DNA from 4 places in the Streptomyces sp. NPDC058796 genome. Region 1 is predicted to be linked to each of the others. Evidence: riboswitches for the same ligand, from Rfam matches in the RefSeq annotation. Region 1 holds a riboswitch; each other region holds the start of a gene.
The links. Region 1 has a riboswitch for cyclic di-AMP ahead of ACFW47_RS17885 (M23 family metallopeptidase). Riboswitches for the same ligand answer to the same signal wherever they lie in the genome.
Positions count from the first base shown of each region.

Region 2: it holds a riboswitch for cyclic di-AMP, as region 1 does, so the genes downstream of both, ACFW47_RS14740 (peptidoglycan DD-metalloendopeptidase family protein) here and ACFW47_RS17885 (M23 family metallopeptidase) in region 1, are expected to answer to the same signal.
Region 3: it holds a riboswitch for cyclic di-AMP, as region 1 does, so the genes downstream of both, ACFW47_RS06935 (NlpC/P60 family protein) here and ACFW47_RS17885 (M23 family metallopeptidase) in region 1, are expected to answer to the same signal.
Region 4: it holds a riboswitch for cyclic di-AMP, as region 1 does, so the genes downstream of both, ACFW47_RS06040 (transglycosylase SLT domain-containing protein) here and ACFW47_RS17885 (M23 family metallopeptidase) in region 1, are expected to answer to the same signal.

Region 1 is NZ_JBHYOP010000006.1:335,935-340,138, reverse strand. Features, by position in the region: gene ACFW47_RS17890 (M16 family metallopeptidase) at 1-1,214, shown strand, start outside; cyclic di-AMP (ydaO/yuaA leader) riboswitch at 1,406-1,570, shown strand; gene ACFW47_RS17885 (M23 family metallopeptidase) at 1,583-2,347, shown strand; gene ACFW47_RS17880 (GntR family transcriptional regulator) at 2,559-3,254, shown strand; gene ACFW47_RS17875 (HPr family phosphocarrier protein) at 3,404-3,685, opposite strand; gene ACFW47_RS17870 (GNAT family N-acetyltransferase) at 3,886-4,204, shown strand, end outside.
Region 2 is NZ_JBHYOP010000005.1:109,321-113,524, forward strand. Features, by position in the region: gene ACFW47_RS14730 (TetR/AcrR family transcriptional regulator) at 1-332, shown strand, start outside; gene ACFW47_RS14735 (SGNH/GDSL hydrolase family protein) at 356-1,141, opposite strand; gene ACFW47_RS14740 (peptidoglycan DD-metalloendopeptidase family protein) at 1,343-2,299, opposite strand; cyclic di-AMP (ydaO/yuaA leader) riboswitch at 2,304-2,461, opposite strand; gene ACFW47_RS14745 (tyrosine-protein phosphatase) at 2,884-3,681, shown strand; gene ACFW47_RS14750 (DUF6126 family protein) at 3,691-3,807, opposite strand; gene ACFW47_RS14755 (helix-turn-helix domain-containing protein) at 3,810-4,204, opposite strand, start outside.
Region 3 is NZ_JBHYOP010000002.1:354,780-358,983, forward strand. Features, by position in the region: gene ACFW47_RS06930 (tellurite resistance/C4-dicarboxylate transporter family protein) at 1-562, opposite strand, end outside; gene ACFW47_RS06935 (NlpC/P60 family protein) at 590-1,771, opposite strand; cyclic di-AMP (ydaO/yuaA leader) riboswitch at 1,778-1,959, opposite strand; gene pcrA (DNA helicase PcrA) at 2,191-4,204, shown strand, end outside.
Region 4 is NZ_JBHYOP010000002.1:178,816-183,019, forward strand. Features, by position in the region: gene ACFW47_RS06030 (GNAT family N-acetyltransferase) at 1-768, opposite strand, end outside; gene ACFW47_RS06035 (HAD family hydrolase) at 1,045-1,854, shown strand; gene ACFW47_RS06040 (transglycosylase SLT domain-containing protein) at 1,883-2,374, opposite strand; cyclic di-AMP (ydaO/yuaA leader) riboswitch at 2,379-2,546, opposite strand; gene ACFW47_RS06045 (polyprenyl synthetase family protein) at 3,232-4,204, shown strand, end outside.

The DNA.
Region 1 (4,204 bases):
ACGCCGAGCCCGCCGGACTCGACGGCGTCGCCACCATCATGGCGCGCGCCTTCTCGGAGGGCACCGACAAGCACTCCGCCGAGGAGTTCGCCGCCGAGCTGGAGCGTTGCGGCGCCACCCTCGACGCCCACGCCGACCACCCCGGCGTCCGGCTGAGCCTGGAGGTGCCCGCCTCGCGCCTCGCCAAGGCGCTCGGCCTGCTCGCCGACGCCCTCAGGGCGCCCGCGTTCGCGGACGGTGAGGTCGAACGCCTGGTCCGCAACCGGCTCGACGAGATCCCGCACGAGCTGGCCAACCCGGCCCGCCGCGCGGCCAAGGAACTCTCCAAGGAGCTGTTCCCGGCCGGCTCGCGCGTGTCGCGCCCGCGCCAGGGCACCGAGGAAACGGTGGCGAACGTCGACTCCGCCGCCGTACGGGCCTTCTACGAGAAGCACGTGCGTCCCGCCACGGCCACCGCGGTGGTCGTCGGCGACCTCACCGGCATCGACCTCGGCGCGCTGCTCGGCGACACCCTGGGCGGGTGGACCGGTTCCGCCGCCGAACCGCGCCCCGTGCCCCCGGTGACCGCCGACGACCGGGGCCGGGTCGTCATCGTGGACCGTCCCGGCGCCGTCCAGACGCAGCTGCTGATCGGCCGCACCGGTGCCGACCGGCACGACCGGGTCTGGCCCGCGCAGGTGCTCGGCACCTACTGCCTCGGCGGCACCCTCACCTCCCGCCTGGACCGCGTGCTGCGCGAGGAGAAGGGCTACACCTACGGCGTGCGGGCGTTCGGGCAGGTCCTGCTCTCCGCGCCCGACGGCACCGGTGCCGCCATGCTCGCCATCAGCGGATCCGTCGACACCCCCAACACCGGCCCCGCGCTGCAGGACCTGTGGACGGTGCTGCGCACGCTCGCGGAAGGCGGACTCACCGACGCCGAACGCGACGTCGCCGTGCAGAACCTGGTGGGTGTGGCGCCGCTGAAGTACGAGACGGCGGCGGCCGTGGCGAGCACGCTGGCCGACCAGGTCGAGCAGCACCTGCCCGACGACTACCAGGCCGCGCTCTACCGCCAACTCGCCGCCACCGGCACCGTGGAGGCCACGGCGGCGGTCGTGAACGCCTTCCCGGTGGACCGCCTGGTGACGGTGCTCGTCGGCGACGCCGCGCAGATCAAGGCGCCCGTCGAGGCCCTCGGCATCGGTGAAGTCACCGTGGTGTCGGCCGAGTAGCGCCGCGCGCGCGTGGTGGCCCTGGTGACCCGAGTGTCACCAGGGCCACCGTTTGTCCGAATTGAGGGAGAGACAGCCTGTCTGCCCTGTGGCATGCGCTACAAAAAGCCTGTTGCGTTTGAGGATTGAAGGCAACCGCGCTTAGCGTCTTCCGGGCTGTTCGTCAGGCAGTACGCCGCACCCGCGGCACCGGACAGCCATCGCCGAGTCCCCGTACGGCGCGAGCCAGGGGAGCCGGGGACCCATCGCAGTCCCTGGGGTGAATCGGACGCCCGCGCGTGCAGCGAGGGGGTCCGTAGGAGACCTTCCACCTCCGAACCCGTCAGCTAACCCGGTAGGCGAGAGGGAAGGAAAGGACCAGCCTCTACATGGCGTTCACGCGCGCCACCGGGAAGCACCGCCGTCCCAGCCGGATGCACCGCACCACCGCCCGCGCGGCGGGAGTCGCGGCCCTCGCCACCACCGGCGTCGTCGGCACCCTCGCCGCACCGGCGCTCGCCGCCGAGTCCGAGGCGGAGCAGACCGGGATCACCCCGGTCGTCTCCATCGGCGACTCCATAGCCGACGAGATCGACGCGCAGGCCGCCGCCCAGGAGCAGGCCGCCCAGCTCGCCGCCGCCCGTGAGGCGGCCCAGGAGGCCGCGCGGGAGCGGGCCGCCGAAGCGGCCGAGGAGGCGCGCGAGGCCAAGGAGCGCGCCGCGCGGGAGGCCGAACGCGAGCGACTCAACACCTTCGTGTCGCCGATCACCGCCTCGTACGTCTCCACCGCCTACCGGGCCGGCAGCTCCCTGTGGTCCTCCGGCAGCCACACCGGCATCGACTTCCACGCCTCCACCGGCACCACCGTGCACGCCGTCGGCGTTGGCACCGTCGTCGAGGCCGGCTGGGGCGGGGCGTACGGCAACCAGGTCGTGATCAAGATGCACGACGGCACGTACACGCAGTACGGCCATCTGTCGTCCATCGGCGTCTCGGTGGGCCAGTCGGTCTCCGCCGGCCAGCAGATCGGCCTCTCCGGTGCCACCGGCAACGTCACGGGACCGCACCTGCACTTCGAGGCCCGTACGGGCGCCGAGTACGGCTCGGACATCGACCCCGTCGCCTACCTCCGCTCCCACGGCGTCAACGTCTGACGACGGACCGCTGACGGCAAGGTCCTGGAGAGGCCCCGGCTCCCCGAGCCGGGGCCTTTCCCATTTCCGCGTGCGGTCGCGGAACACGACCGCTGTCCAAAAAATGGCCATGAAATCCGACCCGGCGTCGGAATATCCGCCCGCCTGGCCTAGAGTCACCGAACACGCGTCAATCGTCGACGTCTCACGGGGATTAAGGCGGAGGTCGGGCATGCGTATTCCGGCGCACTCGGTGTGCACGGCGATCCGGGACGACATCGTCGCCGGTGTCCACGCGCGCGGCGGCCGCCTCACCGAGGAACTCCTCGCCCGCCGTTACGGAGTCTCCCGCGTCCCCGTCCGCGAGGCCCTGCGCACGCTGGAGGCCGAGGGCTTCGTGGTGACCCGGCGGCACGCGGGTGCGTGCGTCGCGGAACCCACCGAACAGGAGGCCGCCGACCTGCTGGAGACCCGTGCCCTCCTGGAACCCCTGGGTGCCGCACGGGCCGCCCGGCGCCGCACCGAGGCCCACCTCAAGGTCCTGCGCGGGCTGGTCAGGCTGGGTCAGGAACGCGCCGGGCAGGGCCACGGCGAGGACTTGCGCGCACTGGACGGATGGTTCCACGAGACCCTCGCCCAGGCCGCCGGCAGTCCCTCCCTGGCATCCCTGCTGACCCAGTTGCGCCGCAAGATCGCCTGGATGTACTCCGTGGCGGCGCCGGCTGATCAGGCGGGCTGCTGGGCGGAGCACGGCGCGATCACCGACGCGGTGGCCCGGGGGGACGGCGAGCGCGCGCGGGCGCTCATGGCACTGCACACCGAGCGGTCCGCTCCCGCGTACCGACTGCGGTTCGCCCCCGAGGGCGAGCGGACCGAGGGTGTGAGGAATTCGCAACGTGCCGTAAACACGCCGAGCCCGCGGTATTAACACGCGGCCCGTATACAAGAGGTATTCATCGGAGGCGTTTTCCGTTGCCTCCGAATGTCCTCGAAAAGCGGTGGCGCGATCCCTGGATGGGAAGAGAAAGGCCCGCCCGGTGCTCCGGGCGGGCCGTTCGGTCTTCCTCTTTCCGTCGGTCAGACGGTCTCGGGAAGCTCCTCGAGGCCCTCGGAGACCAGCTTCGCCAGCCGGTCCAGGGCGGCGTCCGCGCCCTCGGCGTCGGACGCGAGGACGATCTCCTCGCCGCCCTGGGCGCCGAGGCCGAGGACGGCCAGCATGGAGGCCGCGTTGACGGGGGAACCGTCGGCCTTGGCGATCGTGACCGGGACGCCTGTGGCCGTGGCGGCTCGGACGAAGATGGAGGCGGGGCGGGCGTGGAGGCCCTCGGCCCAGCCGACGTTGACGCGGCGCTCAGCCATGTGATGCTGCCCTTCAGGTGTTCAAGATTTCGTGTTGTCTAGACCAGTCTTGTCTAGACCAGTTTCCCACATCGTGAAGCGTGCCGGGACGGCACCGCGCGCCGCCCCGCGTGATCGTCGGACCGCGGCCTCGGCCCGACCTTCCGTCCTCCACAGACTGCCTCGCGCCGTTGTCGTACGCGAGCCGTACTCTGGGGCCCATGCAGACCTCGTCGGACCGGCACGAGTATCCCGCCCACTGGGAGGCCGACGTGGTGCTGCGCGACGGCGGCACCGCGCGCGTCCGCCCCATCACCGTTGATGACGCCGAGCGCCTGGTCAGCTTCTACGAGCAGGTCTCCGACGAGTCGAAGTACTACCGCTTCTTCGCGCCGTACCCTCGCCTGTCCGCCAAGGACGTCCACCGCTTCACGCACCACGACTTTGTGGACCGGGTGGGACTCGCGGCCACCGTCGGCGGCGAGTTCATCGCCACCGTACGCTACGACCGGATCGGCGCCGGCGGAGCGCCCGCCACCG
Region 2 (4,204 bases), on a different contig from region 1:
CCGGGCAGGCCAAGGGCTGGCGGCTGTGGATCGAGGGCTGGGCGGCGGCGCTGCGCGAACCCGCGCTGCGGGAGGTCGCCCGGGACCTGGACCGGCAGTGGAAGGCGGCGCTCTCCGGGGTCATCGCCGAGGGCGTGGCCGCCGGGGAGTTCCGGTGCGCGGATCCCGACGGCGCCGCCCTGCGTCTGACCGCCTTCCTCGACGGGCTGGCGGTGCAGCTGACGTCGTACGCGGGCACGGTGCCCCGGGCCAGGGCCCGCGAGTGGACGGACGAGGCGCTCGCGCGGGAGCTGGGCCTGGACCGGGAGGCACTGACGGGGCCCCGCGGCTAGGGGCTGACGGCTGAACGGCTCCGTCAGGCCACCGACGCGATCCGCATCTTGATGTCGTCCGCGGACAGCGTCCCCTTGGCCATCACGTGGTCGCCCGAGGACTCGCCGCGCAGCCGGCGTCCGATCCACGGCACCAGGTACTCGCGGGCCCAGTGCACGTCGTCCCGCCGGACGTCCAGGGTGCCGCGGGGCGGCAGCGGCGGCCAGGGCTGGTCCGGGTCGGCGGGGACGGGCAGGCCGAGGACCTGGCCCGCGCGCAGTGCCACTCGCGTGTGGCCCTCCGGCGACAGGTGCAACCGGTCGGCGTCCCACGCCCTGCGGTCCTGGACGGTGCGCAGCGACCACAGGTCGAGCACGGGGCAGCCGTAGCGGTCGGCGACGGCGCGGACGTGTCCGTTGTACGTGGCGATCTTGCCGCGCAGGTGCTTGAGGACGGGCACCCCGCGGGTGTCGAATCCGGTCGTCACCAGGACGGTGCCCGCGGCGGCGGTCAGCGCGGCCACCGCCCGCTCGAACCGCTCGGCCACCTCGTCGGGGTCGGTGCCGGGCCGGATGATGTCGTTGCCGCCGGCGCAGAACGAGACCAGGTCCGGCGCGAGTTCGACGGCCCGGGGCACCTGCTCGGCCACGATCTGGTCGAGCAGCCTGCCGCGTACGGCGAGGTTCGTGTACGTGAAGTCGCCCTCGGGGCGCCGGTCCGCGAGCAGTACGGCGAACCGGTCGGCCCAGCCGACGAACGCCCCGTCGGGGCCGGGGTCGCCGACGCCCTCGGTGAAGCTGTCCCCCACCGCCACGTACGACCCGATCACTGCTCTGCTGTCACTCTTCGAATCGTCTGCCACATCGACCCATCATTCACCTCGGAATGTGACCTACGCGACCGTAGGAAGGGGTTGACGGGCGGTGAGAAACACCACGCCTAAAGTGTTCACCAATTCAGGAATACGCCGAAGGCCGGACCCGGGGATCGGGGTCCGGCCTTCGGTGGCGCGGGCCGCGCCGAACGGTCGTCAGAGAGAGACGCCGTGCGAGCGCAGGTACGCGATCGGGTCCACGTCCGATCCGTAGTCCGGGGTGGTGCGGATCTCGAAGTGCAGGTGCGGGCCGGTCACGTTGCCGGTGGCACCCGACAGGCCGACCTGCTGACCCGCCGTCACGGACTGACCGGCCGAGACGGAGAGGGAGGACAGGTGGGCGTACTGGGCGTAGTGGCCGTCGGCGAGCCGGATGACGACCTGGTTGCCGTAGGCGCCGCCCCAGCCGGCGGAGACGACGGTGCCCGCGCCGACGGCCTTGAGCGAGGTGCCGGTCGGGACGACGAAGTCGGTGCCGGTGTGGTAGCCGCTGGACCACATGCTGCCCGTCTGGTGGTACGGGGTGCCGATGGTGCCGCTCGGGACCGGCGAGGTGAAGCCGCTGGCGGTGCCGGCGGACTGGGTGCTCGTGCCGGAGGAGCCGGAGTCCGAGGAGGAGGCCTTCGCGGCGTCGGAGGACTTCCCGGCCTCGGCCGACTCGGTCTTCCCGGAGGACGACTTCTCGGTCTTGGCGGGCTTCTCGGCCGCGGGCTGCTCGGCGGCGGGCTGCTCGGACTTGGCGGCCTGCCCGCCGAGCGTGAGCTCCAGGCCGGGGTGGATCAGCGACGGGTCGGACCCGACGGCCTCGCGGTTGTCCGCGTAGAGCTTCTTCCAGCCGCCGTCGACGTCCTGCTCGTCGGCGATCTTCGAGAGGTAGTCACCGCTGCGCACGGTGTACGTGCGCGAGTCGGAGTTCTTCTCGGCGGCGGCCTTCTGGGCCGACGCCGGAGCGGACTGCACGGCCTGCTCGGAAACGGACTGGGCGGGAGCGGCCTGGGCGCCGGCGGCACCCATCAGCGGGAGCGCGAGCGCGGCGCCGCCGGTTCCGGCGACGGCGATGGCACGGGTCAGGCGCATGGCCTTGGTACGACGGTGCTTACCCTTCGCGGGCATGACGAATTCCTCTCCGGCGCCTGCGAGGTGAGCTGTCGGGTTCGGGCTGGAGATGCCCGGCCGCGCCGAGACGCGGCTTAACCCCAAGCCGTTCCGGGAACCGGAACAGGCGGTCGTACCTGTGGGTCCCCCGCTCCTGCCGTGTACGGGTGGTGGATGAATGCGGGCTCCGGTCGGCGGCAGGATTAGGCGTCCGTCCGGATCGGTGGTGAACGTAAGGGACCAAGACGCACAGGGACAAGCGAGGGGTTCCCTCGACGGGTGTTCCGGTTGATCCATTACCGGGAACGCCCGTCACACTCCGTCGATTCCTGTGGCGCCGTTTCTCGCGAACGGCCATGAAAACCGGCTGAATTACGTGAACATGACGAGCAACGCACCGTCACGGATATGACGCTGCTCACGCGCCTCCCCCTTAGCCTCTTTTATTCCAGAGCGAGTTGGGATTAAGGCACTATTTCGGACAGAAAGCCCGGAAGCGGCACAGTCGGTTCACTTCACCCCTGCGCCTCCGCACCGTGCCGTATCGTCGAGTGACACCCGTCGGCGAGCGGCGCCGGCGGAGCGGAGTGGGAGGAGCCCCCGTGACGCAGCAGGTGCCGTCGACCGAACCCGAGCTGGCCGGGGTGCGCAACTTCCGCGACGTGGGCGGACTGCCGACCGTGGACGGACGGAGGGTGCGGCAGGGGGTGCTGTTCCGCAGCGGCCACCTCGCGCACGCCACCGGGGAGGACGCCGCGTTCCTGTCCTCGCTGGGCCTGCACACGATCTTCGACTTCCGCAACGCCGCCGACCAGAAGCTCGACGGCCCCGACGTCGAGCTGCCGGGCGTGCGCAATGTGAACCTGCCGCTGAGCGACCCGGCCGACGGCGCCGAGTTCTGGAAGATGGTCCGCGACGGCGACCTCGACCAGCTGCGCGAGATCCTCGCGGACGGCAAGGGCGCCCAGCGGATGATCGACTCGTACCGCATGATCATCAAGGAGCGCACGGCGGAGCACTCCCGGGTGCTGCACGCGCTCGCCGAGGACAGCGTCCCCGCCCTGATGCACTGCGCGGCCGGCAAGGACCGTGCGGGCCTGTCGATCGCGATCACGCTGCTCGCCCTCGGTGTCGAGCGCGACGCCGTCGTCGAGGACTACCTGAAGTCGAACGCCACGCACCGCCGCTACAAGGTGCGCCGCAGCAGCACCGCCGCCTCCGCCTACTCCCCCGAGGTCATGGAGCTGCTCAGCCCTCTCTTCGACGCCCGCGCCGAGTACCTGGCGGCGGCCTTCGAGACGGTCGAGCAGACCTGGGGCGGCGTCGACCCCTACCTGGAGAAGGGCCTGCGGATCACTCCGCAGACCCGCGACCGGCTGCGCGAGCGGATGCTGGACTGAGCCGGCGGCTCATCCGCTGTTGGCACCCACCTCGAAGAGCAGGTAGATGAAGGCTGCCAGCACATGCCCCACGACGAGGTAGATGAAGAGCCGCACCCAGACCGCGCGCGGCCACTTGTCCTGCATGTTCATGATGTCTCTCCAGGGAAGGGGTGGCCCGGCGCGGCGGCCGGGCCCAGGCACAGCGCCGCCGTCGGGCTCTGGAGCAGCGTGTGGACGAAGAGGAGCTCGACCCCGTCGGCGTCCTGAGCGGCGATGCGGTGCGGGGTCAGCGAGTCGAAGTGGGCGCTGTCGCCCGCACCGAGCCGGTATACCGCGTCCCCGAGCCGGAGCCGCAGCCGGCCCCGCAGGACGTGGATCCACTCCTCACCGGGGTGCACCCGGACGATGTCGCCCTGGGAGCCGTGCGGCACGTGCACACGCAGGGCCTGCATACCGCGGCCGGCCCCACCGGCCTGCCAGTAGGTCCAGCCGCCGGCGAAGCTCGGCTCCATTGCGTCGGCCCGCACGACCGCGTCCCGGT
Region 3 (4,204 bases), on a different contig from region 1:
GGAACAGCGCGATCAGGTAGAGCACGATGCCCAGCCAGAACGGCACCAGGGACGCGTGCGCGAGCCACGGCGTCGTCGTCGCCGCGGCGAGCGTGGCGCCGAGCACGGCGAGACCCTCCGTGGCCACGCAGCCCAGGAACACCGCCCCGGGCATCCGGCGCCCCCAGTGCTGTACGACCAGGAAGAGCAGTCCCGGCCACAGCAGTGCCGCCAGCGCCAGCAGCGCCGCCGCCAGGGGCGTCCAGCCGAGCAGCGAGAAGCGGGTGCCGAGCACGGTCGTGGCGGCGACGGCGGTGAGCGCACCCGGCGTCCCCGCCCGTGTCACCCACTGCGCACGCTCGACCAGCAGCAGGTAGACGAAGTTCGCCGCGAGGGTCAGCCAGGCGGCACAGGCCAGGACCAGGGCAATCCGGGACAGGATCTCGTGGCCGGTGAGGTGCAGGCCGACCGACAGGATGCCGGTCGCCATCACCGCGGCACCGGCCGCCGGCGGGCGCTGCGCCCACCAGGCGCGCAGAGGGTAGGGGGAGGCAGGGGAGGCGGGAGAGGCGCCGGACGACATGCCCCCGATGCTAGAGAGCCTCGCGGGTCAGGCCGGTCGCACCACGCTGTGGATCGACCCCTCGCCGTCGTAGTAGACCGACTCCTCGCGGACGTACGCACCCGGCTTCGGGGCGTGGATCATCATGCCGTTGCCGATGTAGAGGCCGACGTGGCTGAGGTCGTCGTAGAAGAAGACCAGGTCACCGGGTTGTGCCTGGGAGACGGGGACGGTCGTGCCGGCGTCCACCTGGTCGTAGGTGGTGCGCGGCAGGGTCACGCCCGCGGCCTTCCAGGCGGCCTGGGTCAGGCCCGAGCAGTCGTAGGAGCCGGGGCCGGTGGCGCCCCAGACGTACGGCTTGCCGATCTGGGCGCGGGCGAAGGCGAGTGCCTTCTCCGCCTTGGTGCCGTAGGAGGCGTCCGGTGCGGAGGGCTCGGTCGTGCCGGTGCCTGAGGAGGTGCCGCCGGACCCGCTCTCCTGCGCCTCCGCCTGTTCCCGTGCCCGCTGCTGCCGCTCCCGTTCCTCCGCCTGCTGCTTCGCGAGTTCGGCGGCCTTGCGGGCGGCCTCCTCCTGCTTCTTCTTCTCGATCGCCGCGAGCCGGGCCTTCTCCTCGGCGGTCAGCTCCGACAGCAGTTCGCGGGCGGTGGCGAGCTTCTTCTGGACGGTGGCCTTCGCCGTCTTCAGGTCGTTCTGCGAATCGGTGAGCGTCTTGAGGCTCTCGGTGGCCTCACGGCGCTTCTTCATCGTCTCGGACTGCTGCGTGACGTAGTCGTCGACCGCGTCCTTCTGGCGGCCGGTGAGCCGGCTCATCAGCTGGTTCTGGTCGAAGTAGTCCTGCGGCGAGTCCGCGAGCAGGAACGTCGCGGTCTGCGGGACCGCGGCGCCCGTACGGTACTGGGCGGAGGCGAAGGACCCCAGCTCCTCGCGTGCCTCGTTGAGCTTCTGGGTGCGCTGGGCGACGTCGTCGAGGAGGTCGTCGACGCGCTTGCGCTGCTTGGCGGTCTTCTCCTTGGCCGCGTTGTACTTCTCGGTCGCCGAACCCGCCTGACGGTAGAGGTCGTCGACCTTCTTCTCGACCTCTTCGAGGCTCGGTCTGCCGTCGTCCGACGGCGTGGCGTTGGCCGACTGGGACAGCAGGGCCACGGAGGTGAGGGCCGCCGTGGCGAGGGCGGGGGTCCGTATGCCTGCGACGCGCGTACCCGTGGGGCGCGGCTTGCGGTGCGACGCCAAGGAGGCGACTCCTTCCAAAGATCCGCCTACCGGGTTAGCTGTCGGGTTCGGGCGGAGTGGTTCCGGAAGGGTTGCCCTACGGCGTGCGCCCCGGCGAGGGCGGTGTGCGCCGATTCACCCCAAGGTTCTCGGTTGGGTCCCCGGCTCCGGGCGCCGTGCGGGCACGCCGGACTCGGCGGAGGCCGCGCGGCCCGGCGAGGTTCGCCGGAGGGGGTCGTGCGGCCTGCCCGCACCGTAGCCAACTCGTGTGGCGGCTGTGAAGGTTGGTGGGTGATATGCCCGATACATTTTCGTGACCTTCGGTGGGAGGATCACTCCAGGTGTGCCGTTCGGTCGCGGGGCGTGTCCGGTGCGGGGGCCACGGCCATTTTCCGGGGCGGGAACCGGTTGTCGGTGGGGCGCCCTAGACTCGGAGAGCGATGAGCAGCCTCTTTGACGACAGCTTCCTGGCGAGCCTCCAGACCCCCCGCGGTCACGAGGAAGAACCTCCGCCGCCGCCCGAGGACGATCACGGACCGGAGCCGGTCCCGCACGATCTGTTCGGCGGGAAGTTCGACGTGCCTCCGGACCGGGACCAGCACTACCGGGACGGCGCCCCCCGCCCCGCCCTGGACCCGGCCGCGCTCCTGGAGGGGCTGAACGAGAACCAGCGCGCCGCCGTCGTCCACTCCGGTTCCCCGCTGCTCATCGTGGCCGGTGCAGGCTCCGGCAAGACGCGCGTGCTCACCCATCGCATCGCCCACCTGCTGGCCGACCGCGGCGTCCACCCCGGCCAGATCCTCGCGATCACCTTCACCAACAAGGCCGCCGGTGAGATGAAGGAGCGCGTCGAGCAGCTCGTCGGCCCGCGGGCGAACGCGATGTGGGTGATGACGTTCCACAGCGCCTGCGTCCGCATTCTGCGCCGCGAGTCGAAGCGGCTCGGCTTCACGTCGTCCTTCTCGATCTACGACGCCGCCGACTCCAAGCGTCTGATGGCCCTGGTCTGCCGCGACCTCGACCTGGACCCCAAGCGCTTCCCGCCCAAGTCCTTCAGCGCCAAGATCTCGAACCTGAAGAACGAGCTGATCGACGAGGAGGACTTCGCCGCCCAGGCCGCCGACGGCTTCGAGAAGACGCTCGCGCAGGCCTACGCCATGTACCAGTCGCGGCTGCGCGAGGCCAACGCCCTCGACTTCGACGACCTGATCATGACGACGGTCAACCTGCTGCGCGCCTTCCCGGACGTCGCCGAGCACTACCGCCGCCGCTTCCGGCACGTCCTGGTCGACGAGTACCAGGACACCAACCACGCCCAGTACGCCCTGGTGCGCGAGCTGGTCGGTACGCCTGCCGAACACCCCGTCGACGTGCCGCCCGAGGCCGAGGTCCCGCCCGCCGAGCTCTGCGTGGTGGGCGACGCCGACCAGTCGATCTACGCTTTCCGCGGCGCCACCATCCGCAACATCCTCCAGTTCGAGGAGGACTACCCGGACGCGACCACGATCCTCCTGGAGCAGAACTACCGCTCCACCCAGACCATCCTCAGCGCCGCCAACGCGGTCATCGAGCGCAACGAGTCCCGCCGCCCCAAGAACCTCTGGACCAACCAGGGCGCCGGCTCGCAGATCACCGGGTACGTCGCCGACACCGAGCACGACGAGGCCCAGTTCGTCGCCGACGAGATAGACCGCCTCACGGACGCGGGCGAGGCCAAGGCCGGCGACGTCGCCGTCTTCTACCGCACCAACGCGCAGTCCCGCGTCTTCGAAGAGGTCTTCATCCGCGTCGGCCTGCCCTACAAGGTCGTCGGCGGCGTCCGCTTCTACGAGCGCAAGGAGGTCCGGGACGTCCTGGCCTACCTGCGGGTGCTGGCCAACCCGGAGGACTCGGTGCCGCTGCGCCGCATCCTCAACGTCCCCAAGCGCGGCATCGGCGACCGCGCCGAGGCGATGATCGACGCCCTCGCCCAGCGCGAGAAGATCAGCTTCCCGCAGGCGCTCAGGCGCGTCGACGAGGCGTACGGCATGGCCGCGCGCTCCGCGAACGCCGTCAAGCGGTTCAACACCCTCATGGAGGATCTCCGCACCGTCGTCGAGTCCGGCGCCGGACCGGCGACCGTGCTGGAGGCGGTCCTCGAGCGCACCGGCTACCTCGCCGAGCTGCAGGCCTCCACGGACCCGCAGGACGAGACCCGCATCGAGAACCTCCAGGAACTCGCGGCGGTCGCCCTGGAGTTCGAGCAGGAGCAGGGAGAGGGCGAGGAGACCGGCACCCTGGCGGACTTCCTGGAGAAGGTCGCCCTCGTCGCTGACTCCGACCAGATCCCCGACGAGGAGGACGGCGACGGCGTCGTCACCCTGATGACCCTGCACACCGCGAAGGGCCTGGAGTTCCCGGTCGTCTTCCTCACCGGCATGGAGGACGGCGTCTTCCCGCACATGCGCGCCCTCG
Region 4 (4,204 bases), on a different contig from region 1:
GTCCGGGTCGTACGCCGGGAACCAGCACGCCAGGACCGTCGCCGAGCGCAGCCCGAAGTGGGCGGCCATCGGCCGTCCGCCGGCGTAGAGCACGGACAGCGTGCCCGTGCACTCCGGCGCCCGGGTCCCGGCCAGCCGCCCGACGAGCCGGGTGATCCACTCCTGGGCGAACCGGTCCCGGCGCCCCGTCCTGCGGTACTGCGCCGACTTCCAGCCCATGAGGGTGCGCAGCGCGGCCGGGTCACGCTCGTCGAAGACGAAGCGCACGTCCCCGACCTGGCGGCCGAGCCGGCGCTCCTTGGCGAGGGTGGTCTTCAGGAACTTCGGTGACCGCGCGCGCAGCGCGCTCTCGTACGCCGCGTACCCCTGCTCCACGTCGATGACGTAGGTGGTGTGCTGCTCGGCGGCGTGCGGTACGAACAGTCCCTGGTCCGCCTCCAGGTTGTCGAAGGCGAAGCTGGACAGGGAGCAGGCCCGCAGCAGTTGGCGGGTGTCCGGGGCGAGGTCCTGGCGCAGCACCGCGCCCTGGCAGTCCGACACCCCGAGCCCGATCGCGCGGCCCTGTCCCAGGGGCCCGCGCTCGTGCGGCAGGAAACCCGCCGCCTCGCCGCCGTCGTACACCACCGCCACCCGCGCCCGCGGCCGTACCCGGCCCACGACGTCGGTGAACTCCGGTTCCATGAACGGATTGCGTGGCGCCGTCGACTTGGCGCGCAGCTCGCGCCAGCGTTCCCGTTCCCCCTCGCCCAGTTCCTCCGGCCTGAGCACACGCACACGTCCGCTGTTCAACCCGACCCCCCGATCAAGTCCCCCCTGGACACAAGGAAGGTACCTCCGGGGCCGCCCGGCCGGTAGGTAGCGGACCATCTTGTTGCCAACCGGTGCACAGGCCTTTAACCGGCTTTAGCCGATGATGTGCCAGGTTTCGGACACGATCGGGCGTCGTCGTGCGTACTCGGACGTACTCGCTGCGTCCTCGTTCGGAAGCGGTCCGGAAGCGGTCGCGGGTGAGTCGGGCACGTGCCGCGTCCGTATTCTCTGATCATGGACCGCACCGCATATTCACTCGTCGCCACCGACCTCGACGGCACGCTGCTCCGCGGCGACGACACCGTCTCCGACCGGTCGCTGGCCGCGCTGGCCCGGGTGGCCGGCGCCGGTGCGCGGCACCTGGTGGTGACGGGGCGGCCGGCGCCCCGGGTGCGCACCCTCCTGGACCGCCTCGGCTGCACGGGACTCGCGGTGTGCGGACAGGGCGCGCAGGTGTACGACGCGGGCGCGCACCGGATGCTCTGGTCGGTCACCCTGGACCGGGAACTGGCCGAAACAGCGCTCGGCAAGATCGAGGCGGAGGTCGGGCAGGTGTACGCCGCGGCCGATCAGGACGGCGTCGACGGCCTCACCCTCATCGAGCCCGGGTACCTGATGCCCCACCCGACGCTGCCCGCGGTGCGCGTCGACCGGCGCGACGAACTGTGGGCCACGCCGATCAGCAAGGTGCTGCTGCGCCACCCCGACCTGTCCGACGACGAGTTGGCGGCGACGGCGCGCGCGGTGGTCGGCTCCCTCGCCACGGTCACCATGTCGGGGCCGGGGACGGTGGAGCTCCAGCCGTGCGGCATCACCAAGGCGACCGGCCTCGCGCTGGCCGCCGAGCGCCTGGGGGTGAGCCGGCGGCGGACGATCGCCTTCGGGGACATGCCCAACGACATCCCCATGTTCCACTGGGCGGCCCACGGCGTCGCCATGGCCGGCGCCCACCCCGAACTCAAGGCGGTCGCCGACGAGGTCACCACGACGAACGAGGACGACGGCGTGGCCGTCGTCCTCGAACGGATCTTCAGTACCTCTTGACGAGGCTCGGCAAGCGCCCCGGTACGGCTCAGTACGCGCCGAAGACGTTGTCGATCGAGCCGTAGCGGTCGGCCGCGTAGTTGCAGGCGGCGGTGATGTTGGCGACCGGGTCGTACGGGTCCCAGGAGGTGCCCTCGACGTGGTACGCCTGGAAGGTCGGGTCGATCACCTGGAGCAGGCCCTTGGACGGGGTGCCGTTGACGGCGTTGATGTCCCAGTTGTTGATGGCGAGCGGGTTGCCGGACGACTCCCGCATGATGTTGCGGTGGATGCCCTCGTACGAGCCGGGGATGCCGTGCTGGGCCATGATGTCCAGCGATTCCCGGATCCAGCCGTCGAGGGTGTTCGAGTACGTCGTCGTGGCGGTGGCGGCGGCCGGCGCCGCGGCCGGGGTGGCCGCGGAGGCGCTGGTGGCACCGATGAGCGGCAGGGCGAGCACCGCGGCGCCGGTGCCGGCCACGGCGAGCTTCCGGGCGAGGCGGCTGGTGCGGGCGTGACGGTTCTGACCGTTGGCAGACATGCTGAGTCCCTCTCCTTACGCCTGCGAGGTGAGCTGTCGGGTTCGGGCGGGGAGGTGCCCGGCCGGGCCCTGACGGGCACGGCTTCACCCCGAGCCGTTCCGGTGGTGACCGGCACGGCGACTTACCTGGGTCCCCCGCTCCTGCCGGCGAGTGTGTTGGCGGATGACTGTGCGTCCGGGCGGTGGCAGGATTCGGCGTCCGCCCGACAGGCCGGGAACGTATGCGAGAGCACATGTCCGGAACAAGTGCAGGAATCACCCAACGCGCCTGTTGACCTTGGTCTGGGGCATTTGGGGTGCTTGATCCTTTGCGGCCGCCAAGCCTCAACTCGCTTGCGGGGCAAAGGGAGGGCGCAGTCGGCTGCCGGGTTGCCTGCGGGTGGCGTGAAGTGAGCCAACTCACCGGCCTCAACAAGAGCGGCAAATCGGGCATTCGACTCAAGTGCGAGTCAATCGTCCGCAGGTTGGGAGGGCTTCGGGTTGGACGGGCGGCCGGTCCGGGGCGCCGTCGGATGGGCTCCGTGTTCGGCCTCCGTGCTCTCCGGTGTTCGCGAGCGCGTCGTGCGGGCATGCGTTCGTGTCGGAGGGGGGCGAGTGGGTGACGTACTCGGAGTGCGGGCCGTTGGGAGGGGTGATGTGATCTTCGGTGGCGGCTTTCGGCCTCGAGGATGTCGATCGATATCTGCTCATATCGCCTGATCAAAAACATACCGCGCATGATCTGATACCGACCGGCCTGTAACGGTGGGCGCTAGCGGTGATCGAAACGTGACCGGATACGCTGACTTGAGTGGTGGCAGCGACCTATCGACAAACCAGGTAATCGCCAGTAGACACCAGCAGACAGGAGACCCCTCGTGACCGTCGTCGGGCCGTTCGGGCTGAGCGTGCGGGACCAGGCTCTGGAAGCCGATGTCCAGGCCGGATTGGTCGCGGTCGAGGAAGGGTTGCTTGAGGCAACCAAAAGCGAGGTGCCCTTCATCACGGAGGCCGCCCAGCACCTGGTGCGGGCCGGCGGCAAACGGTTCCGGCCACTGCTGGTGATGCTCTCGGCCCAGTTCGGCGACCCCTACGCCCCCGGCATCGTGCCCTCGGCCGTCGTCGTCGAGCTGACCCACCTCGCCACCCTGTACCACGACGACGTGATGGACGAGGCCGCCGTGCGGCGCGGGGTGCCCAGCGCGAACACCCGCTGGGGGAACTCGGTGGCCGTCCTCACCGGCGACTTCCTCTTCGCCCGCGCCTCCCAGATCCTCGCCGACCTCGGTCCCGAGGCGGTCCGCGTGCAGGCCCTGGCGTTCGAGCGGCTGGTCACCGGCCAGATCCTCGAGACGGCCGGGCCGCAGGACGGGCGTGACCCGGTCGACCACTACCTGGACGTGCTGGGCGGCAAGACGGGGTCGCTGGTGGCCGTCTCCTGCCGGTTCGGCGCGATGATGTCCGGTGCCGACGAGACGGTCGTCGACGTGCTCACCCAGTACGGCGAGCGGCTCGGCGTCGCCTTCCAGCTCGCGGACGACGTCCTGGACATCGCCTCCGACTCCCACGAGTCCGGCAAGACGCCCGGCACCGACCTGCGCGAGGGCATCCCGACCCTGCCGGTGCTGCGGCTGCGCGAGCGCGCGGAGCGGCTGGGGCTGGCCGAGGACATCGCGCTGTCCGAGCTGCTCGACTCCGACCTGAGTGACGACGCCCGGCACGCCGAGGCGCTGCGCCTGCTGCGCGCCCACCCCGCGCTGGAACAGGCGCGCAAGGACACCGTCCGGTACGCCAGGGAAGCCCGGGCGGCACTGGCCCCGCTGCGGGAGTGCGAGGCGAAGTCCGCGCTGG